DNA from 2 places in the Streptomyces sp. NPDC031121 genome. Region 1 is predicted to be linked to the other one. Evidence: riboswitches for the same ligand, from Rfam matches in the RefSeq annotation. Region 1 holds a riboswitch; the other holds the start of a gene.
What was found. A riboswitch is a leader RNA that binds a small molecule or an ion and turns the genes downstream of it on or off. The one in region 1 is predicted to bind S-adenosylmethionine.
Positions count from the first base shown of each region.

Region 2: linked by a shared signal. The riboswitch ahead of ACZ462_RS19745 (aminotransferase class V-fold PLP-dependent enzyme) and the one ahead of thrC (threonine synthase) in region 1 are both predicted to bind S-adenosylmethionine.

Region 1 is NZ_JBVIGV010000008.1:89,867-101,060, forward strand. Features, by position in the region: gene ACZ462_RS16445 (extracellular solute-binding protein) at 1-1,232, shown strand, start outside; gene ACZ462_RS16450 (DUF3263 domain-containing protein) at 1,316-1,552, shown strand; gene otsB (trehalose-phosphatase) at 1,645-2,487, shown strand; gene ACZ462_RS16460 (alpha,alpha-trehalose-phosphate synthase (UDP-forming)) at 3,186-4,649, opposite strand; gene ACZ462_RS16465 (glucosyl-3-phosphoglycerate synthase) at 4,724-5,701, opposite strand; SAM riboswitch class I at 5,888-6,041, shown strand; gene thrC (threonine synthase) at 6,060-7,364, shown strand; gene ACZ462_RS16475 (MoaD/ThiS family protein) at 7,404-7,682, shown strand; gene ACZ462_RS16480 (cold-shock protein) at 8,117-8,320, shown strand; gene groL (chaperonin GroEL) at 8,680-10,299, shown strand; gene ACZ462_RS16490 (Uma2 family endonuclease) at 10,379-10,888, opposite strand; gene ACZ462_RS16495 (GNAT family N-acetyltransferase) at 11,108-11,194, opposite strand, start outside.
Region 2 is NZ_JBVIGV010000010.1:47,357-58,550, forward strand. Features, by position in the region: gene qcrB (cytochrome bc1 complex cytochrome b subunit) at 1-424, shown strand, start outside; gene trpD (anthranilate phosphoribosyltransferase) at 568-1,632, shown strand; SAM riboswitch class IV at 1,733-1,849, shown strand; gene ACZ462_RS19745 (aminotransferase class V-fold PLP-dependent enzyme) at 2,081-3,511, shown strand; gene ACZ462_RS19750 (Lrp/AsnC family transcriptional regulator) at 3,562-3,843, opposite strand; gene ACZ462_RS19755 (rhomboid family intramembrane serine protease) at 3,840-4,562, opposite strand; gene ACZ462_RS19760 (hypothetical protein) at 4,690-4,929, shown strand; gene ACZ462_RS19765 (NYN domain-containing protein) at 4,969-6,333, shown strand; gene ACZ462_RS19770 (C40 family peptidase) at 6,597-7,622, shown strand; gene ACZ462_RS19775 (C40 family peptidase) at 7,848-8,897, shown strand; gene ACZ462_RS19780 (hypothetical protein) at 8,950-10,065, shown strand; gene ACZ462_RS19785 (glycosyltransferase family 4 protein) at 10,101-11,194, shown strand, end outside.

The DNA of each region.
Region 1 (11,194 bases):
CACTGACCGGCTGCGGAAGCCTCACCGGGGACAACGAGGTGACCCTCCGGGTCGTGGCGGCCGACTACGGGGACAATCCGCAGAACTCCTCGGCCGCCCACTGGAAGGACCTCGCCGCCGCCTTCGAGAAGGCCCACCCCCACATCAAGGTCGAGGTCAGCGTCCACTCCTGGTCCGAGGTCGACGCCAAGGTCGCGGCCATGGTCAAGGAGGGCAAGGCCCCCGACATCGCGCAGATCGGCGCCTACGCCGACTACGCGGCCGCCGGCAAGCTCCACACCGCCGACGAGCTCCTGTCCGTCCAGACCGAAGCCGACTTCCTCGCACCCCTCGCCGAGGCCGGCAAGGTCCGCCGCACCCAGTACGGCATGCCCTTCGTCGCCAGCACCCGCCTGCTCTTCTACAACGAGAAGCTCCTCGCCGACGCCGGCGTCATCCCCAAGGACGGCAGGACGCCGTGGCAGCCCAAGAGCTGGGCCGACCTGGAGGCCGCCGCCAAGAAGCTGAAGGCCGCCGGGGTCCCCACGCCGTTCGCGCTGCCGCTCGGCCGCGAGGAGGCGCAGGCCGAGACGATGATGTGGATGCTGTCGGGCGGCGGCGGCTACACCGACAACGAAGAGGCGTACGCGATCGACTCCGCGGACAACGTCAGGACCTTCGAGTTCCTGCGCGACAAGATGGTCGGCCAGGGACTGACCGGCGCCGCCGAACCCGGCAAGACCGACCGGCAGGCCGCCTTCGACGCGTTCACGCGCGGCGAGGTCGGCATGCTCAACGGCCACCCCACCCTGATCAAGCAGGCGACCGAGAAGGGCGTCAAGTTCGGCATGGTGCCGATGCCGACCGCCGACGGCACCGCCCAGCCGACCATGGGCGTCGCCGACTGGATCATGGCGTTCAAGAACGGCCACCGCACCGAGTCCGGGAAGTTCCTCGACTGGGTGTACGACTCGAAGAACGTGACCGCCTTCACCCGCAAGTACGACCTGCTGCCCCCCACCACGAGCGGATTCCGCGCGATGGAAGCCGCGAACGGCGGCTCCACCCCCCAGCTGAAGACCTTCCTCCAGGCCCTGCCGAACTCCCGGCTCTACCCCGTCGGCAAGAAGTCCTGGGCCGGCGTCAGCGAGAGCGTGAAGCAGAACATCGGCAGGGCGGTCCAGCCGGGCGCGCAGCCGGCGAAGGTGCTGGAGGAGATCGCGGTGAAGGCCCGCGCGGACGACAAGCGGTGAACCGCGCCCCGTCTCCGCCCCCGGCACCCACCCCGAGCTTGGCGGCCCCGGTGGGTGTCGGAGGGCGGCGTTAATCTGGCCGTATGACGGACGAAGAGCAGCTCACGGCCACCGAAGCCGCGGTGCTCGCCTTCGAGGGGCGGGCCTGGCCCGGGCCGGGCGCGAAGGAGCGCGCGATACGCGAGGGGCTGGGGATGACGCCGGTCCGCTACTACCAGCTGCTCAACACACTGGTGGACGACCCGCGCGCCCTCGCCCACGCCCCCGGCACCGTCAACCGCCTCCGCCGCATCCGCGACGCCCGCCGCGCCCGCCGCTGACGAACGGTCGCCCCCCTGCCGCCGCGCCTGCGCCGGCCGCGCCCCGGGGGGCGCCGTAGCCGTGGCTCCGCCCGGCCGTTAGGGTCGTCCGTATGGGGAGCCATCCGCACGACCTGCCGATGCCCGTCACCGCCGCCGGCCGCGAGGGACTCGCGGCCCTGCTCGGCGACCCGCGCCGCAGCGTGGTCGCCCTCGACTTCGACGGCACCCTCGCCGACATCGTCCCCGACCCCGACCAGGCCCGCGCCCACCCCGACGCCGTTCCGGCGCTCGCCGCCCTCGCCCCGCGTGTCGGCTCCGTCGCCGTCGTCACCGGCCGGCCGGCGGGCGTCGCGGTACGCCTCGGGGGCTTCGCCGGCGTCGCCGGACTGGAGCACCTCGTGGTGCTCGGGCACTACGGGGCCGAACGGTGGGACGCCGTCAGCGGCAACGTCCACGCCCCGGCCGAACACCCCGGCGTCGCCGCCGTACGGGCCGAGCTGCCCGGGTTCCTGCACTCCATCGGGGCCTGGCACGGCACATGGATCGAGGAGAAGGGCCGCGCCCTGGCCGTCCACACCCGGCGCGCCGAGGACCCGGCCGCGGCGTTCGCGGCCCTGCGCGAGCCGCTCGCCGAGCTGGCCGCCCGGCACGGGCTGATCGTCGAGCCCGGGCGGGCCGTACTGGAGCTGCGGCCGCCCGGCATGGACAAGGGCGTCGCCCTGACGGAGTACCTCGCGGAGACGGGCGCGGAGACGGTCCTGTACGCCGGGGACGACCTCGGCGACCTCGCCGCGTACGCCGCCGTCGAGAAGAGGCGGGCAGAGGGGCTGCCGGGGCTGCTGGTGTGCAGCGGCTCGGAGGAGGTGCCGGAGCTCGCGGCGCGCGCCGACCTGGTCCTCCCCGGCCCGGCCGCGGTCGCGGCCTTCCTGGCCACCCTGGCCGCCGCCCTCTGACCTCCCTCCCCCCGCCGACCCGCCTCCCGGGACTCCGCCCCGGGCCCCGCGCCTCAATCGCCGGCGGGGCTGGTTTTGGCTGCGCGTGTGCGGAGGGTGCGGGTTGGTGGTGGGTTTCGGGGCTCTGCCCCCGGGCCCCGCGCCTCAATCGCCGGCGGGGCTGGTTTTGGCTGCGCGTGTGCGGAGGGTGCGGGTTGGTGGTGGGTTTCGGGGCTCTGCCCCGGGCCCGCGCCTCAATCGCCGGCGGGGCTGGATGGGCCGGGGGTGCAAGCGGGGCTGGATTGTGCAAGCGCGGGCTGGATGGGCCCGTGGGGCCGGATGGCGGCGCTGCGGGGTGTGGGATCAGCCTCGCCGGCGTTTGAGGCGCGGGGGTGTGGGGGCGGAGCCCCCACAAGGGGTCCGGGCGCAGCCCGGTTTCGGGAAGGGGCGGGGAGGGGACTGCTCCGCGCAGCGGCCCACCGCCCCCGAGGTGTCGGGCCGCTCCCGAAGTGTCGGGCCGCCCCCGAGGTGTCGGGCCGCTCCCGAGGTGTCGGGCCGCTCCCGCGGTGTCGGGCCGCCCCCGCGGTGTCGGGCCGCCCCCGCAGCGGCCCACCGCTCCCGAGGCGTCGGGCCGCCCCCGAGGTGTCGGGCCGCCCCCGCGGCGTCGGGCCGCTCCCGGCCGGAGCCGGGATCCGGTGCCCCGGCCCGGGCTTCGCCCCCTACTTCGGCATGCCGCGGAGCGTTGTCAGCTGGGTGGTGAACCAGGCCGTCGGGGGGAGCGCCGTGGCCGCCGTGGCCAGGCGCTTCGTGCGGGCCGCCCGGTCCTCCGCGGGCATGGACAGCGCGGCGTGGAGCGCCTCCGCCGTCGCCGACACGTCGTACGGGTTGACGGTCAGCGCGTCGGCGCGGAGTTCTCCGTAGGCGCCGGCCCCGGTCGACAGCACCAGCGCGCAGCCGGCCTCCGACAGCACCGGGATCTCCTTGGCGACGAGGTTCATGCCGTCCCGGACGGGGTTGACCAGGGCGACGTCCGCCATGCGGTAGACCGCGAGCGAGCGAGCGAAGTCGTCCTGGACGGAGAGGAGGACCGGCTCCCAGCCGGCCGTGCCGTACTCCGCGTTGATCTCCGCGGCCAGGTCGCGGACCGCCTGCGTGTACGCCCGGTACTCGGGGAGGTCCTGCCGGGACGGGTACGCGGAGGCGAGGTGGACGACCCGGCCGTGCCATTCCGGTCGGGTCGCCAGGAGTTCCCGGTAGGCCAGGAGGCCGCGGACGATGTTCTTCGACAGTTCGGTGCGGTCCACGCGCACGATCGTCTTGCGGTCGCCGATCGCGGCCCGCAGCTCCGCGAGCCGTTCGTCGACCTCGGGCCGGCCGGCGAGCCGCCGCAGTTCGTCGGCGTCGACGCCGAGCGGGAAGACCGCCACGTCGGTGCGCCGGTGCGGCACGGGGCCGCGGGGCTGCTTGGCGACGTACCGCCCGCCGCCGCCCGGGCCCGACGGCCCCACCGGCTCGGCGGAGCCCCGCGCGTCGTCGAGTCGGGCGGAGTCGAGGAAGGAGTCCGCCCACGCCCCGGTGTGGAAGCCGAGCAGGTCGGCGCCGAGCATGCCCCACAGCAGGTCGGCGCGGATGTCGTCGGGGAGCATCCGCAGGTATTCGTGCGATGCCCACGGGGTGTGCGTGAAGTGTGCGATGCGCAGGTCGGGGCGGAGTTCGCGGAGCATGCCGGGGACGAGGGCGAGGTGGTAGTCCTGGACGAGCACGCAGGCGCCGTGCTCGGCCTCTTCGGCGAGGGCCTCGGCGAAGGCCCGGTTGTAGGCGGTGTACGCCTCCCACTCGCGGCGGAAGGCGGCGTCGAAGACGGGGGTGCGGGGGACGTCGTACAGGTGGTGGTGGGTGAACCAGAGGACGGAGTTGGCGATGCCGTTGTACGCGGCGTCGTAGGTGTCCGGATCGATGTCCAGCATCCGGACGCCGGGCTCGGCGACGCCGCGGCGGACGGCCTCGCGGTCGCCCGGTGAGAGGGCGGCGCAGATCCACAGCGCGCCCGGCTGCTCGGCGAGGGCGGCCGACAGCCCGGAGACGAGGCCGCCTCCGCCGCGGCGGGCACCGAGGGTGCCGTCGGAGTCGAGGTCGTAGGAAAGCGGACCGCGGTTCGCGGCGACGAGTACCTGGGAAGCCATGCGGCGAACCTAGCCCGGCCCGCGCCCGCTCAAACGTCCGGTTTCACCCGTGTTCGGCCGCCGTCGAGCCGCCGTCACGCCACGCGTCGGACCGCGTACTCCGCGATGTCGGCCATCGGCGGCCGCTCCTCGGTGTCCACGGGGTGGGTGCGCGGCTCGAAGCCGTGCGGTCCGCGCTCGAACTGGGTCAGCGCCGGCCGCACCTGGGGGTACCCCCGGCGGTGGCCGGGGGAGTGCCCGCGGGAGAGCCGCAGCTGGGCGGTGCGGTAGATCGCGGCGGCCATCCGGCCGAGCGCCTGCCCGTCCTGGTGGCGGTGGAGGCGTACGCCGACGTCCACCTGCGCGAGCGCGTCGAGACCGACGGTGTGCAGGGCGTCGACGAGCAGGCCCAGTTCGACGCCGTAGCCGACGGGGAACGGCAGCCGCTCCAGCAGGCCGCGGCGGACGGCGTACTCGCCGCCGAGGGGCTGGACGAAGCCGGCGAGCCGCGGCCAGTGCAGGTTGAGCAGCGGCCGGGCGACGAGTTCGGTGACGCGGCCGCCCTGGCCGGGGGCGTCGCCGAGGGGGCGGTCGTACATGGCCTTGACGAAGTGGACGTCCGGCTCGGTCAGCAGCGGGCCGACGATCCCGGTGACGAACGCGGCGGAGAAGTCGCGCAGGTCGGCGTCGACGAAGCAGACGACGTCCCCGGTGGTGGCCAGCAGCGACCGCCACAGCACCTCGCCCTTGCCGGGGACGGCGGGGATGCGGGGCAGGATGTCGTCGCGGTGGACGACGGTCGCACCGGCCTTCGCGGCGACCTCGGCGGTGCGGTCCGTGGACCCGGAGTCGACGACGACGAGTTCGTCGACGAGCGGGTACGGCAGTCCGTCGACGAGATCGCGCCGGATGACCTCGACGATGTCGCCGACGGTCGCCTCCTCGTCGAGGGCGGGCAGGACGACGCTGACCGTGGTGCCGGCCGCGCGTTTGGCGGCCAGCAGCTGGTCGAGCGGCCGGTCGGCCACGGACCAGGAGCGGTCCGCGAGCCAGCGCTCCACCTCTTCCAGCACGTTCGGCTCTCCCTGCTTCCCTCGGCCGGTTCGGCCGAAAAGTGATCCATCTCGCGCTTCGGACGGCTGTCTCAACCGCCCGGGGCTTCGGTTACAGTCTTGAACAACGCGAAGGACCGCCGCATGCCGGGGGTCCTTCGGACAAATGCCGGGGTGCGCCGTCGAGCGCGCGGCCCCGCGCCATACCGCTCATCCAGAGGGGCAGAGGGACACGGCCCGTTGAAGCCCCGGCAACCCTCCAGTCGGTTTCCCGCGACTGCGTGCAGCAGCAGCGAGGTCCCCGGCTAGGGAAGGTGCCAATTCCGTCTCATGGCGAAGTGCGCCATGGGGAAGATGAGGAGAAAGGGCCTCGCCGATCATGGCTGCACAGACCGTTGCCGTACCTTCCGCCGGAACCACCGCTTCTGCGCCCTCCGTGGACCTCGGCCCCGCGGCCGGGCTCTCCTGTCGCGAGTGCGGCACCCGCTTCGCACTCGGTCCCATTTTCGCCTGCGCCGAGTGCTTCGGTCCCCTCGAAGTCGCGTACGAGCTGCCGACGGGCGGCCCGGAGGCGCTGCGCGCGGCGATCGAGGCCGGCCCGAACAACATCTGGCGCTACGCCCCGCTGCTGCCCGTCCCGGCGGACGTGGCCTCCAAGCCCAGCCTGAACCCGGGCTTCACCAAGCTCGTCGACGCCGAGAACCTGGCCAAGGAGCTGGGCGTCACCGGCAAGCTGTACGTCAAGGACGACTCCGGCAACCCGACGCACTCCTTCAAGGACCGCGTCGTCGCGATCGCCGTCGAGGCCGCCCGGGCCTTCGGCTTCACCACCCTGTCCTGCTCCTCCACGGGCAACCTGGCGGGCGCGGTCGGCGCCGCCGCGGCGCGCGCCGGGTTCCGCTCCTGCGTGTTCATCCCGCACGACCTGGAGCAGGGCAAGGTCGTCATGGCCGGCGTGTACGGCGGCGACCTCGTCGGCATCGAGGGCAACTACGACGACGTGAACCGCTTCTGCTCCGAGCTGATCGGCGACCCGCTGGGCGAGGGCTGGGGCTTCGTCAACGTCAACCTCCGCCCCTACTACGGCGAGGGCTCCAAGACGCTCGCGTACGAGATCTGCGAGCAGCTCGGCTGGCGGCTCCCCGACCAGATCGTGGTGCCGATCGCCTCGGGCTCGCAGCTCACGAAGATCGACAAGGGTCTGCAGGAGCTCGTGAAGCTGGGCCTGGTCGAGGACCGCCCGTACAAGGTCTTCGGTGCGCAGGCCGAGGGCTGCTCTCCGGTCTCCACCGCGTTCAAGGCCGGCCACGACGTGGTCCGCCCGCAGAAGCCGAACACGATCGCCAAGTCCCTCGCGATCGGCAACCCGGCGGACGGCCCGTACGTGCTGGACATCGCGCGCCGCACCGGCGGCTACGTCGAGGACGTCACCGACGAGCAGGTCGTCGAGGCCATCAAGGTCCTGGCCCGGACCGAGGGCATCTTCGCGGAGACCGCGGGCGGTGTGACCGTCGGCGTGACGAAGAAGCTGATCGAGAACGGGCAGCTCGACCCCTCGCTGACCACCGTCGTCCTCAACACCGGCGACGGCCTGAAGACCCTGGAGGCGGTGGCCGCCGACAGCGGGCAGACCGCCACCATCCGCCCGAGCCTGGACGCGTTCCGCGCCGCCGGCCTGGCCTGACCCTCCCCTGCACCCCGCGCCCGGAAAGGCACAAGCGCCATGAGCGTCAACGTCCGCATCCCCACCATCCTGCGCACCTACACCGGCGGCCGGGCCGAGGTGCCCGCCGAGGGCGCCACCCTCGCCGAGGTCATCGCGTCGCTGGAGGCGAACCACCCCGGGATCGCCGCGCGCGTCCTGGACGACCAGGGCAGGCTGCGCCGCTTCGTGAACGTGTACGTCAACGACGACGACGTCCGCTTCGAGGGCGGGCTGGAGACGGCGACGCCGGACGGCGCGGGCGTGTCCATCATTCCGGCCGTCGCCGGCGGCTGCTGACCCGTACGCACGCAGCCGTACGCACGCGGCCGTACGCACGCGGCCGTACGCACGCGCACGACCCCGATTACCCCCTCCGGCAATAAGCGGAGGGGGTAATTCTGCTTGGTTGGGCGCGGTAGAGTTGGGGAAGTCCCCTCCGCTGTTCTTGCCCGCCGCATATGAACGGGTCGCGTGATGGGTGACATTGAGTCAATGTGCGGGTGCGTTATGGGGCTTTGGCGCGATATGTCGGGTCCGAGTTGCCCGGGAATATGACAAATTTTCGGCCTATTTTCCGCTTTCGGCGTGACCGGATTTCTCGTCGGATTGACCTGTTGCAGACAGCACCGGTGCAGATACATTCAGCCGCGGTCGAGGCGTTCCGGCGCAAGTTCTGACCCGGGACCGCGAAGTGCGGTCCTGCGCAAGGGCCAGTAATAGGGGAGTTAGGCATGGCTCAGGGCACCGTCAAGTGGTTCAACGCGGAGAAGGGCTACGGCTTCATCGCGGTCGACGGTGGTGCGGATGTGTTCGTCCACTACAGCGCCATCCAGATGGACGGGTACCGCACCCTTGAAGAGGGTCAGCGGGTCGAGTTCGAGATCTCGCAGGGCCAGAAGGGTCCGCAGGCGGACATGGTCAAGCTCGCCGTCTAGCCCCGGCGCGATCGACCACCGACGCATACACGAGGGTCCGCATCCTGAGGAGGGGTGCGGGCCCTCCGTGTGTTCCGGGGCGGGTCGCCCCGCCGGCGGGTGTGTCGCCCGCGGTGGCCGGGGATGGCGGGAAGCCGCTTGCACTCGCGGGGGTCGAGTGCTAATCATTGCGTTAGCACTCTACGAGTGAGAGTGCTACCACACAGGACCGGGTCGGTGAGGCCCGCAGGCCCGGCGGGAAGGAACCGCCGGTCACGCAGGCCGTCCGTCGCGGGCGCGGACGCGGTCCGGAGCAATCCACCCCTCCCCGCGCGCCTGGCGGCGCAGGGGGAAACCCCAGTCCTGGAGGACCACTTCAGATGGCCAAGATCATTGCGTTCGACGAGGAGGCCCGGCGCGGCCTCGAGCGCGGCATGAACCAGCTCGCCGACGCCGTCAAGGTCACCCTTGGCCCCAAGGGTCGCAACGTCGTCCTTGAGAAGAAGTGGGGCGCCCCCACGATCACCAACGACGGTGTCTCCATCGCCAAGGAGATCGAGCTCGAGGACCCGTACGAGAAGATCGGCGCCGAGCTGGTCAAGGAAGTCGCCAAGAAGACGGACGACGTCGCCGGCGACGGTACGACCACCGCGACCGTCCTCGCCCAGGCGCTCGTCCGCGAGGGCCTGCGCAACGTGGCGGCCGGCGCCAACCCGATGGCCCTCAAGCGCGGTATCGAGAAGGCCGTCGAGGCCGTCTCCGGCGCCCTGCTGGAGCAGGCGAAGGATGTCGAGACCAAGGAGCAGATCGCTTCCACGGCCTCCATCTCCGCCGCCGACACCCAGATCGGCGAGCTCATCGCCGAGGCCATGGACAAGGTCGGCAAGGAAGGCGTCATCACCGTCGAGGAGTCCCAGACCTTCGGTCTGGAGCTGGAGCTCACCGAGGGCATGCGCTTCGACAAGGGCTACATCTCGGCGTACTTCGCCACCGACATGGAGCGTATGGAGGCGTCCCTCGACGACCCGTACATCCTGATCGCCAACTCCAAGATCAGCAACGTCAAGGACCTGCTGCCGCTCCTGGAGAAGGTCATGCAGTCGGGCAAGCCGCTGCTGATCATCGCCGAGGACGTCGAGGGCGAGGCCCTGTCGACCCTGGTCGTCAACAAGATCCGCGGCACCTTCAAGTCCGTCGCCGTCAAGGCCCCGGGCTTCGGCGACCGCCGCAAGGCCATGCTCGGCGACATCGCCATCCTCACGGGCGGCACGGTCATCTCCGAGGAGGTCGGCCTCAAGCTGGAGAACGCCGGCCTGGACCTGCTGGGCCGCGCCCGCAAGGTCGTCATCACCAAGGACGAGACCACCATCGTCGACGGTGCCGGTGACAGCGACCAGGTTGCCGGTCGCGTGAACCAGATCCGCGCCGAGATCGAGAACTCCGACTCGGACTACGACCGCGAGAAGCTCCAGGAGCGCCTCGCGAAGCTGGCCGGCGGCGTGGCCGTCATCAAGGCCGGCGCCGCGACCGAGGTGGAGCTCAAGGAGCGCAAGCACCGCATCGAGGACGCCGTCCGCAACGCGAAGGCCGCCGTCGAGGAGGGCATCGTCGCCGGTGGCGGCGTGGCCCTGCTGCAGGCCTCCTCCGTCTTCGAGAAGCTGGAGCTGGAGGGCGACGAGGCCACCGGTGCCGCCGCCGTCAAGCTGGCGCTCGAGGCCCCGCTGAAGCAGATCTCCGTCAACGCCGGCCTCGAGGGCGGCGTCGTGGTGGAGAAGGTGCGCAACCTGACCCCGGGCCACGGCCTGAACGCCGCGACCGGCGAGTACGTCGACATGATCGCCGAGGGCATCATCGACCCGGCGAAGGTCACGCGCTCCGCCCTGCAGAACGCCGCGTCGATCGCCGCGCTGTTCCTGACCACCGAGGCCGTCATCGCCGACAAGCCGGAGAAGGCCGCCGCCGCTCCGGGCGGCATGCCGGGCGGTGACATGGACTTCTGATCGGCCCCGCGCTGATCGGCTGTTCCCGACCGAGGGCGGCACCCCTTCCACCCGGAGGGGGTGCCGCCCTCGGCGCGTGTCAGGAAGTGGACTGGAATCCGGCCGTGTCGAACTCGAAGCCGAACGGCTCCGCGACGGTCAGGGGCTTCCCGAAGGGCACCGTCTGCCGGGAGCGGTAGCCGTGCGGCGAGGGGTCGGAGAAGCAGGTGATCTCCGACTCCTGCATATCGACGACCAGGTAGACGGGCACCAGGCGGCCGTACACCTCCAGCTTCTCCACCCAGTCCGCATCCCTGGTCGAGACGGAGGTGAACTCCGCGACCAGGGACAGGGCGGCGGCGTCGGCGTGGCGGCCGTCCTCCTCGAAGGCGGCCTCGTCGGCCACGAAGAGATCGGGTCCGTACGCCCGTGCCGCTTCCGGGAACCGGAATAGGAAGGGCGCGATGTCCGCCACGTGCCCGTCCGGGGCATGGGCCCCGAGCTGCTCACGCAGTGCCCGCATGGGGCGGTAGTAACGCAGCTTGGACCACGGTGACACGACGATCTTCCCCCGGATGAGCTCGGCCTTGAAGCCGTCTGGCGTGTGCATTTCCTCGACGGTTCGCAGAAGGCGCTCGAACGTCGGCGGCGATGCGGTCTCTATCGTGGTGTCACGCTGGATCATGATCGTCACCGTCGTCCTCCCTGCATCGGGGTAGCCGTGCCCTGAGGCGGGCACGTTCCAGGCTAGGGGCGGAACGGCTGCCATGCCCGGATACGGGCGGAGCGCCACCCCTGGGGGCGGTGCTCCGGGCGGTGCGGGGTCGGCTCAGGAGGCAGGGAGGGGCTTCAGGAAGTAGACGTCCTCGTGGCCGCCGGGGAAGCCGGGGACGCGGGCGGTCTCCTCGTAGCCGTG
Region 2 (11,194 bases), on a different contig from region 1:
CGCGCAGTACTTCCACCTGTCGATCAACGCGATCACGTGGTTCGTCCGGATCGGCTTCTTCGCCGTCCCGGTCCTGGCCTTCATCGTCACCAAGCGCATCTGCCTCGGCCTGCAGCGCCGGGACCACGACAAGGTGCTGCACGGCCGCGAGACCGGCGTCATCAAGCGCCTGCCGCACGGTGAGTTCGTCGAGGTCCACGAGCCGCTGTCGCAGGACAAGCTGCACACGCTCACCTCGCACCACCAGTACCGGCCCGCCGAGATCGGCCCGACGGTCGACGAGAACGGCGTGCAGCGCAAGGTCGGTGCCATGGAGAAGCTGCGCGTCAAGCTCAGCAAGGGCCTGTACGGCGAGGGCAACCAGATTCCGAAGCCCACGGTGGAGGAGTACCAGGAGATCCAGAGCGGCCACGGCCACCACTGATCCCGAGCGGGGCTGACTTCCCACGGCCCCCGCGTCGCCACGGCGAGAGCCCCGTCCAGGGTCTGGACGGGGCTCTTTGCCGTCCCCGCGGCTGGATAGGCTGATTCCCTCCCCTTTCGACTGTGGACCACCAGGAGCGGACCATGAACGTGGCGACCCCGGCAGGCGGCGACAGCGTGGCGGCCCGCGGCTGGCCGGCCGTCCTCGACGCCCTGCTCACCGGCCGCGACCTGCACTCCGACGACACGGCGTGGGCCATGGACCGGATCATGCGGGGCGAGGCCAGCGACGCCCAGATCGCCGGCTTCATGGTGGCCCTGCGGGCCAAGGGGGAGACCGTCGAGGAGATCAACGGCCTCGTCCGGACGATGTACGCGCACGCCAACCTGATCGAGGTGCCCGGCCGGACGGTGGACATCGTCGGCACCGGCGGCGACGGCGCGAAGACCGTCAACATCTCGACGATGTCGTCGGTGGTGGTGGCCGGCACCGGCGCCAAGGTCGTCAAGCACGGCAACCGGGCCGCATCCTCCGCGAGCGGCGCCTCGGACGTCCTGGAGAAGCTCGGCGTCAACCTGGACCTCACCCCCGCCCGGGTGGTCGAGGTGGCCGAGGAGGCCGGGATCACCTTCTGCTTCGCGGTGAAGTTCCACCCGGCGCTGCGGCACGTCGCCGCCGCCCGGCGCGAGCTCGGCATCCGGACCACCTTCAACTTCCTCGGCCCGCTCACCAACCCGGCGCGGGTGCGGGCCCAGGCCACCGGCGTGGCCGACGCCCGGGTCGCGCCCATCGTGGCGGGCGTCCTCGCCGAGCGCGGCTCCTCGGCGCTGGTCTTCCGCGGCGACGACGGCCTCGACGAGCTGACGACGACGGCGACCTCCCGCGTGTGGTGGGTCCGCGACGGCCGGGTGCAGGAGCAGGCCTTCGACCCGCGCGACGTCGGCATCGACCTGGTCGACGTGGCGGAGCTGCGGGGCGCGGACGCCTCGTACAACGCCGACGTCGCCCGCCGGCTGCTGGCCGGCGAGACCGGCCCCGTGCGCGACGCGGTGCTGCTGAACTCCGCGGCCGCGCTGGTCGCCCTGGAGCCCGGCACGGGCACCCTGGAGGAGCAGATCGGGGCGGGCATCGCGCGCGCGGCCGAGTCCGTCGACTCCGGGGCGGCGCGGGCCGTGCTGGAGCGGTGGGTGGCCGCCACCAACGCCTGACAGCCGCCCGCCCCCTCGGCACGGCTCCCGGCCCGGCCCCGGTCCGCATGGCGGACCGGGGCCTTGTGCGTGCCGGATCTTGTGGCAGGATGGCTGACCAGGTCACGAGTGACAGCGTCTTGGCCCCGGCCTGCTGTCCGGCAACCCTCCTTCCGTGGCGGGGTGCCCCGGGTGATGACCAGGCCGCGGGCAGCGAGGTCCGCGGCAAGCGCGGATCCCTCGACACCAGGGGTCCTGGTCTCTCGAGGAGCCTTTTCCGTGAGCAAGCGAATGCGATAGGGCGAACCGCCCCTTCTCCACCACCTCGGACCGGCCCCCTTCCGCGTACCCGCGTGCGTGCGCCGCGGCCGTCCCCCGAGGCCTTCCCCGTACCCCGGACGGCGCAGCGCCGTACCCGCGTACGGGTGGTTTCCGAAGCCATTCAGCCCTGCAGCCGGGAGATACCGCCATGTCCGCAACCCTGAACGCCGCCCCCGCCGCCCCCGCCTCCGCAGCCTGCGGCGGCGCCTGTGACGAGCCGCTGCCCGTCCTCGGCCGCGACGTCACCGTCCCGCTCGTCACCGGCGGCGAGACCACGTACGCGGCCCTCGACTACGCCGCCAGTGCCCCCGCCCTCCAGCGCGTCTGGGACGACGTCGCCGCCTACGCCCCCTACTACGGCAGCGTGCACCGCGGCGCCGGATACCTCTCCCAGCTGTCCACCGACCTCTTCGAGCAGAGCCGGGCCGCCGTCGCCGCGTTCCTCGACTGCCGCCCCTCCGACCAGGTCGTCTTCACCCGCTCCACCACCGACTCCCTGAACCTCCTCGCCGCCGCCCTCCCCGCCGGCTGCCGCGTCTTCGTCTTCGAGACCGAGCACCACGCCTCGCTGCTGCCCTGGGGCGACGAGCAGGTCACCTACCTCGACGCGCCCCGCACCCCCGCCGAGGCCGTCGCCACCCTGGAGCGGGCACTCGCCGACCGCGACCCTTCCCCGAGCTCTCGGCTTCGCTCGAGCAGGGGAGGCCCCCACGGCCCCGCGCTCGTCTGCGTCACCGGCGCCTCCAACGTCACCGGCGAGCTGTGGCCCGTACGGGAGCTCGCGGCCGCCGCCCACGCCCACGGCGCCCGGATCGTCCTCGACGCCGCCCAGCTCGCCCCGCACCACCCGGTCTCCGTGCGCGACCTCGACGTCGACTGGGTCGCCTTCTCCGGGCACAAGCTGTACGCCCCCTTCGGCTCCGGCGTGCTGGCCGGCCGGGCCGACTGGCTGCAGCAGGCCCGCCCCTACCTGGCCGGCGGCGGCGCCTCCCGCACCGTGGCCCGGCGCGAGGACGGCGGCGTCGACGTCGCCTGGCACACGACCGCCGCCCGCCACGAGGCCGGCTCGCCCAACGTCATCGGCGCCTACGCGATCGCGTCCGCCTGCCGCGCCCTGGCCGAGGCCGGCTTCGACGGCCTCGTCGCCCGCGAGCACCGGCTCGTCGAGCGGATCCGTGAGGGCCTGGCCGCCGTCCCCGAGGTGCGGGTGCTGTCCCTCTTCGGGGACGACGCCCCCCGCGTCGGCGTCATCTCGTTCACCGTGGACGGCTGGAACAGCTCCCACTTCGCCGCCGCACTGTCCGCCGAGTACGGCATCGGCGTCCGCGACGGCCTCTTCTGCGCCCACCCGCTCGTGCGCACCCTGCTGGGCAGCGCCCCCCGGGAGCCCGGCGCCTGCGACGCCCCCGAGGCCCGGCAGCCGGGCGAGCGGTCGCTGAACGCGATCCGCGTCAGCTTCGGGGCGGGCACCCCCGACGAGCACATCGAGCGGTTCCTGCGGGCCGTCGAGGAACTCGTCACCGACGGGGCGAAGTGGCAGTACCGCACGGAGGACGGCCGCTGCGTCCCGGCGGTCTGACGTGCGCCCGGCGGGCCGACCTGCGGCGGCGGGGGCGCGGTGGCGTCCGGCTAGGCGTCCAGGCCGATGGCGAAGGCGGCTTCCAGGTCGTGCTGGGAGTACGTGCGGAACGCCACGTGCGTGTCGGTCGCCTCGACGCCGGGGATCTTGCTGATGCGGCCCGGGATGATGTCCGCGAGGTCGTCGTGGCGGGCCACGCGGACCAGCGCGATCAGGTCGTACGTCCCGGTGACGGAGTAGACCTCGCTGACGTTCTCCAGCGCGGCGATCGACTCGGCGATCTCGGGGATGCGGTCCACGCTGGTCTTGATGAGCACGATCGCGGTGATCACGGCTGGCTGTCTCCCTCGGTGGCCGTCGCTGATCGCCTCACTCTAGCCGCCCGGCCGTACCGCACCCACGCGAGGAGGAAGCCCAGCGAGAAGCCCACCAGGTGCGCCAGGTACGCCACCCCGGGCCCGCTGCCCGCCCGGTGCGCCGCCAGCCACTGCAGGGCGAACCAGAACAGCAGCACCAGCCACGCCGGGAGCCGCAGCGGCAGGAAGTACAGGAACGGGAACAGGCTGGTCACCCGCGCCCTGGGGAAGAGGAACAGGAACGCCCCCAGGACCGCCGAGATGGCCCCCGAAGCGCCGACCAGCGTCTGCTCCGAGGAGGCGTTGGCGGCCGCGTACCCGGCGAGGGCCAGGTAGCCCGTGCACACGTAGAAGCACAGGAACGCCGGCCGCCCCATCCGCTCCTCCGCCATCGCGCCGAAGACGCGCAGGAACAGCATGTTGCCGAGCAGGTGCAGCCAGCTGCCGTGCAGGAACAGCGCGGTCAGCGGCGTCAGCAGCGCACGCGGCGCGCCCTGCGCCAGCTCGGTCGGGACGACGCCCCACCGCCGGAAGTAGGCGGTGCCCGCCTCCAGCAGCCGCTCGCCCGTGCCGTACGACGGATTGAGCCCCGACGCGGGGCCGAGCAGGAACACCGCGCAGCAGCCCGCGATCAGTGCGTGCGTGGCCACCGGGCCCCCGGCCGCTGCCCGCACGGCCCGCCACTTTGCGATCATGCGGTCGAGCATGGCCCGACCGGCCCTCCCCGCCGCACCGGCAGGCCGTAGGGTTACGTGCTGCGGGCCGCCGATTCGCGCGGACGGCGGCTTTAATCGAAAGAGCTATGAAGGAGAGTGCGGCCTGATGACGGTTCCCCTGCCGACCGCGACCACCCGGTGGCGCTGCACGCTGTGCGGCAACCTGACGCGCTTCGACGTCACCCGTTCGTCGAAGGTCGTCGAGTACGTCCACCTGGACCTTGCCGGGGAGCCCAAGGTCGAGGAGCGCGAGGTGGTCAGTGAGACCATCGAGTCGGTCCGCTGCCGCTGGTGCAACGCGGTGGACCAGATCGAACTCGTGGACAGGCCGGGCGCGGACTCCTGAGGGAGCCGCGCCCGCCGGGATGGACGGTAGGGGTGACGGATTGTGGAGCCAGCAAGCGGCGCTGAGCCGGCCGATGCGGCCGGCGACGCCGCCGAGGTGCTCGACCGCCCGCTGCCGGAGGGCGTGCGGCGCCGGGTCGTCGCGCTCGTCTCGGACGCCTTCGGGGCGCTGACGGTAGCGGACCTCCCGGCGCAGCTGCGCCAGTACGCCCGCTTCACCCCGACCCGGCGGGCGAAGTTCGCGGGCAACGCCATGGCCGCGGCCGTCGAGAGCGACCCCGTCTTCCGGGGGCGCGTCGCGGGGAAGGTGCGCGAGGCCCACGCGGAGCTGGCCGGGGCCCTGGACTCCGGTGCCCCGCCGGCTGCCGCCGACCCGCTCGACGTGGCCGCGGCGGCGTACGTCCTGCGGCCCGCCGGCTGGGTGAAGCTGGTCGCCGCCGCGGGGGAGGAGGCGCAGCGCGCCGACGCCGAGCGGGCGGACGAGGAGGCCCGGCGCGAACTCGACCGGCTGCGCGCGGAGCTGGCCCACGTACGGGAACTGCAGCGGGCGGGCGGCGAGCAGGTGCGCGGCGAGCTGGAGGCGGCTCGGAAGGAAGCCGAATCGCTTCAGCGGAAACTGCGCAGCGCCCTCAGCGACGTCAAGCGCGGTGAGGCCGCCCTGCGGAAGGCGACCGCGGAGATCGACGCGGTCCGCGCCGAGGCCGCCGCCCAGGTGGCCGCCGCCGAGAGCGAGAGCCGCCGGCTCAAGTCGCGGCTGGCCGAGGCGGAGGCGGCGCTGGAGACCTCGCGCCGCGCGACCCGCGAGGGGCGCAGCATCGAGGACATGCGTTTGCGGCTGCTGCTGGACACGGTGCTGGACGCCGCCCAGGGGCTGCGCCGGGAGCTGGCGCTGCCGCCGGTCTCGACGCGGCCGGCCGACCTGGCGGACGCGGTGGAGCCGGGCCGGATGTCGCCGAAGGACATCGCGGCGCGGGCGCTGTCGGAGACCGATCCGGCGCTGCTCGACCAGCTGCTGGCGCTGCCGCAGGCGCATCTGGTCGTGGACGGCTACAACGTCACCAAGACCGGTTATCCGACGATGCCGCTGGAGAAGCAGCGGCTGCGGCTGCTGGGCGGGCTGTCGATGCTGGCCGCGCAGACGGGTGCCGAGATGACGTGCGTCTTCGACGGCGCCGAGCTGGCCGCGCCGGTGCTGCTCGCGCCGCCGCGCGGGGTGCGGGTGCTGTTCTCCAAGCCCGGGGTGACGGCGGACGAGCTGATCCGGCAGCTGGTGCGGGCGGAGCCGCCCGGCCGGCCGGTGGTCGTGGTCTCCACGGACCGCGAGGTGGCCGACGGGGTGGCGAAGGCGGGGGCGCGGCCCGTGGCGTCCGTTCTGCTACTGAAGCGCCTTTCGCGCGTTTCGTAACCCCTCGGCTGTATGCCCGATTTGGTGGTGCCGTCGGGGGACGGACCGTCAACTCCCCGGCACGCAGCGTGGCCTGCGGTGAAGAACCTGTTCGCAGGAGCGGAATTTTTCCTTCAGGGGTTTGAAGTGATCACAGCGGGCTCACTAGGGTCTGCTCAAACCTTCGTGCGGTAGATCACTCATTCGGGGTGTCGGCGGAGGTTCCGCCGCGGTGCGCCGACGAACTCGGCAGCGGCGGCCCCGACAAGAAGGAGCTCGGCTTCGTGGCGTCCCACCGTCGTCCCAAGCAGCCGAACCGCGCGCGCGTCACCGTGCTGACCGCCACGGCCGCCGCAGCCGTCGCGCTCTCCGCGCACAGCGCCTCCGCCGCGCCTGCCCAGCCCGGCAAGGACGAGGTCAAGGCCAAGGTCGACGCCCTCTACGAGGAGGCGGAGCAGGCCACCGAGAAGTTCAACGGGGCCAAGGAGCGCCAGGAGAAGCTCGAAAAGGAGATCGGGCGGATCCAGGACCAGGTCGCCCGCGGCCAGGAAGAGCTCAACCAGCTCCGCGCCACCCTCGGTTCGATGGCCAGCGCCCAGTACCGGGGCGCCGGCCTGGACCAGTCCGTCGCCCTGTTCCTCTCCGGCGACCCCGACACCTACCTCGACAAGGCCTCCACCCTCCAGCAGTTGACGGGCCGCCAGCTCGACGCCGTCCAGAAGATCCAGGCCAAGCAGCGCAGCCTCGCCCAGCAGCGCCAGGAGGCCGCCGGCAAGCTCGCCGACCTCGACGCCACCCGCAAGGAGCTCGGCGCGAAGAAGAAGGCCTCCCAGGACAAGCTCGCCGAGGCCCAGGCCCTCCTCAACACCCTCACCGCCCAGCAGCGCGCCCAGCTCAAGGACGAGGAGGCCCGCGCCAGCCGCGCCGACAGCGACCGCGCCGACCTCGGCAGCGTCAAGACCTCCGGCCGCGCCGGAGCCGCCCTCGCCGCCGCCAAGACCAAACTCGGCAGCGCCTACGTCTCCGGAGCCACCGGCCCCAGCGCCTTCGACTGCTCCGGACTGACGCAGTGGGCGTACAAGCAGGCCGGCGTCAGCATCACCCGCACCACCTGGACCCAGGCCAACGACGGCACCCGCATCGGCCGCAGCGCACTCCAGCCGGGCGACCTGGTGTTCTTCTACTCGGACCTGCACCACGTCGGCCTGTACGCAGGCAACGGCATGGTCCTGCACGCCTCCAACCCGCGCGGCGGCGTCAAGTACGAGTCCATCAACAACATGCCCTTCCAGTTCGGCGTCCGCGTCTGACAGCCGCGCCCCACACCGCCCATCCGGGCGAATTCCGCACCGCCGCCCCAACCCCCGCGCCCCGCCCATGACCTGCGTCTCAGCGGGGCGCAGCCCTGCCCACCCCCGCTCCGGCCGTTGGCCGCCCCGCGGCCGCGCGGCTACTGTCTGCCCGCGCGGAGCCCGGAACACGGCCGTCCACCCGGGGCGGACCCGGTCCCGCACTGCGGAAGGGAGCGGTTGCACGTGGCGTCCCCTCGCCGGGCCGGGCTCGTCAGCCCCGACCGGAACATCAGAATCACCGCCTTCACCGCCGCAGCAGCCGCGGCCACGGCCGCCGCCCTCACCGCGGCACCCGCCATCGCCGCCCCCGGCCACCCCCGGGAGCCCGCGGCAGGCGCCCGCGCCCAGGTCGACCGCCTCTTCCGGGAAGCCGAACAGGCCACCGAGCGCTACAACCGGGCCGGCGAGCGCGCCGACGCCCTCCGCGCCGACATCGGCCGCGCCCAGGACCAGCTCGCCCGCGGCCAGGAACGCATCAACACCATGCGCGGCGTCCTCGGCGCCTTCGCCGGAGCCCAGTACCGCTCCGGCGGCATCGACCCCGCCGTCGAGCTGATGCTCTCCGAAGACCCCGACGAATACCTCGACAAGGCCGCCACCCTGGAGCAGCTGACCGGCCGCCAGGCCCGCCAACTCGACGACCTGCGCAAGGAGCAGCGCCGACTGGCCCAGCAGCGCCGCGAAGCCTCCCTCAAGCTCGCCGAACTCGACGCCGCCCGCGCCGACGTGGCCCGGCAGAAGCGCATCGTCACCGCCAAGCTCGCCGACGCCCGGCGCCTGCTCAACGAGATGCCCGCCCCCGAGCGCGCCGACTACGAGCGGTCCTCCCGCACCGGCGGCCGCGCCGACGCCGCCACCGACCCGGGCGCCGTTCCCGCCGGAGCCTCCGGCCGGGCCATGGCCGCCGTACGGGCCGCCCGCTCCGCGCTCGGCCGCCCGTACATCTGGGGCTCCACCGGCCCCACCGGCTTCGACTGCTCCGGGCTGATGGTGTGGTCCTACCGCCAGGCCGGCGTCTCCCTCCCGCGCACCTCCCAGGCCCAGCGGCACGCCGGCCGGCAGGTCCCCCTCTCCCAGGCGCAGCCAGGAGACCTCGTGACCTACCGCTCCGACGCCAGCCACGTCGGCATGTACGTCGGCAACGGCCAGGTCATCCACGCCCCCTACCCCGGCGCCCGCGTCCGCTACGACCCCGTCAGGATGATGCCCATCGCATCCGTGACGCGGCCCTGACAGCGCGGCTGCGGCCGCCACACCCTCCCGGTCAGAGCACTAGGATCGGCGGATGCCCCCCGTCCGCCGCGCCGCCGCACCGCTCGCCCTCTGCGTGCTCGCCGCCGGCTGCTCCGCGGGCCCCGCACCCGACCCCGCCGACCGCGACATCCGCACCGCCGTCGCCGCCTGGTCCCGGCAGCCCTCCGCCCGCCCCGCCGGACTCCCGCTCGCGCAGTGGGCGTACGAGGTCACCGGCGTCCGGCGGAACGGCCACCGGGCCACCGCCGCCGCCGAACTGCGCTACCGCATCGACGGCCACGACACCGCCCCCGCCGGATCCGCCCGCGAAATCCGGCTCACCCGCACCGGCGGGCGCTGGACCGTCACCGGGGACACCGCCGCACCAGGGGCGCCGCCGCAACCCTGGGACCAGGGGCCCCTCGACGTCGTCCGCGGCACCCACGCGCTCGTCCTGCGCGCCGGCCGCGGCGGGCCCGACCCGGCGGAGGTCGCCGCCGCCGCCGCCCGCGCCGTCCCCGCCGCGGCCGCCGCCTGGCCCCGCCCCTGGGCCGGGCGGATCGTCGTCATCGTCCCCCCGACACAGGAGGCGATGGCCGAACTGCTCGGCCGGCCCGCCGCCGCCTACACCGGCATGGCCGCCGTCACCACCGGCAGCACCGGCGGCGCACCCGCCCCCGCCGACCGGATCATCGTCAACCCCGCCGCATACGGCCGGCTCAGCGCCGCCGGACGGGACATCGTCCTCACCCACGAAACCACCCACGCCGCCACCCGCCGCGCCACCACCGACCGCACCCCGCTCTGGCTCTCCGAAGGCCTCGCCGACTGGGCCGCCTACCGCGGCACCGGCACCGCCCCCGCCGACGGAGCACCCGCCCTCGCCCGGGCCGTACGCCGCGGCGACCCCCCGGCCGCCCTCCCCGCCGACCGGGACTTCGCCTTCGGCACCGACACCGACGCGCTCGCCCGCGCCTACGAAGGCGCCTGGCTCGCCTGCCGGCTCATCGCCGACCGGTGGGGGGACGCGGCCCTCATCCGGCTCTACGAGCGGGCCGGACGCGAACCGCTCGACACCGCCCTGGGCGAGGAGCTCGGCCTCGACGCAGCCGAACTCGCACGGGCCTGGCAGGAGCAGCTCCGCACCCAGCTCGCGGCGGCCCCCTGAGCGCCCGGCGGGACGTCCGGTACTGTCGGCAGGCGATGCACAAGACGCTGATCGTGACCAACGACTTCCCGCCGCGCCCCGGCGGCATCCAGGCCTTCCTGCACAACATGGCACTGAGGCTGGACCCCGACCGGATCGTCGTCTACGCCTCCACCTGGAAGCACAGCGCCGAAGGCCGCGAAGCCACCGCCGCCTTCGACGCCGAACAGCCCTTCCCGGTCGTACGCGACCGCACCACCATGCTGCTGCCGACGCCGCGCGTCACCCGGCGGGCCGTGGAACTGCTGCGCGAACACGACTGCCGGTCCGTGTGGTTCGGGGCCGCCGCGCCCCTCGGGCTCATGGCGCCCGCCCTGCGGCGGGCCGGCGCCCAGCGGATCGTCGCCACCACCCACGGACACGAAGCCGGCTGGGCACAGCTCCCCGCCGCCCGGCAACTGCTGCGGCGGATCGGCGAAGGCACCGACACCCTCACCTACCTCGGCGAGTACACCCGCACCCGGATCGCCTCCGCACTGACCCCGCAGGCCGCCGCCCGCATGGCGCAACTGCCCCCCGGGGTCGACGAGAAGACCTTCCACCCCGGAAGCGGCGGCGACGACATCCGGGCCAGGCTCGGGCTCACCGACCGGCCCGTCGTCGTGTGCGTCTCCCGGCTCGTCCCCCGCAAGGGGCAGGACACCCTGATCGAGGCCATGCCGCGGATCCTCGCCGCCGAGCCCGACGCGGTGCTGCTCGTCGTCGGCGGCGGGCCCTACGAAGCGGACCTGCGGGCGCTCGCCGCCGCCACCGGAGTCGCCCGGTCGGTGGTGTTCACCGGAGCCGTGCCGTGGGAGGAACTACCCGCCCACTACGGGGCCGGAGACGTCTTCGCCATGCCGTGCCGGACGCGGCGGGGCGGGCTCGACGTCGAAGGCCTCGGCATCGTCTACCTGGAGGCTTCCGCGACCGGGCTGCCGGTCGTCGCCGGAGACTCCGGGGGCGCGCCGGACGCCGTGCTCGACGGGGAGACCGGGTGGGTCGTGCGGGGTGGCGACCCCGGCGACGCCGCGGAGCGCATCGTGGCCCTGCTGGGCGATGCGGAGCTTCGGCGCCGGATGGGGGAGCGCGGCCGCGCCTGGGTCGAGGA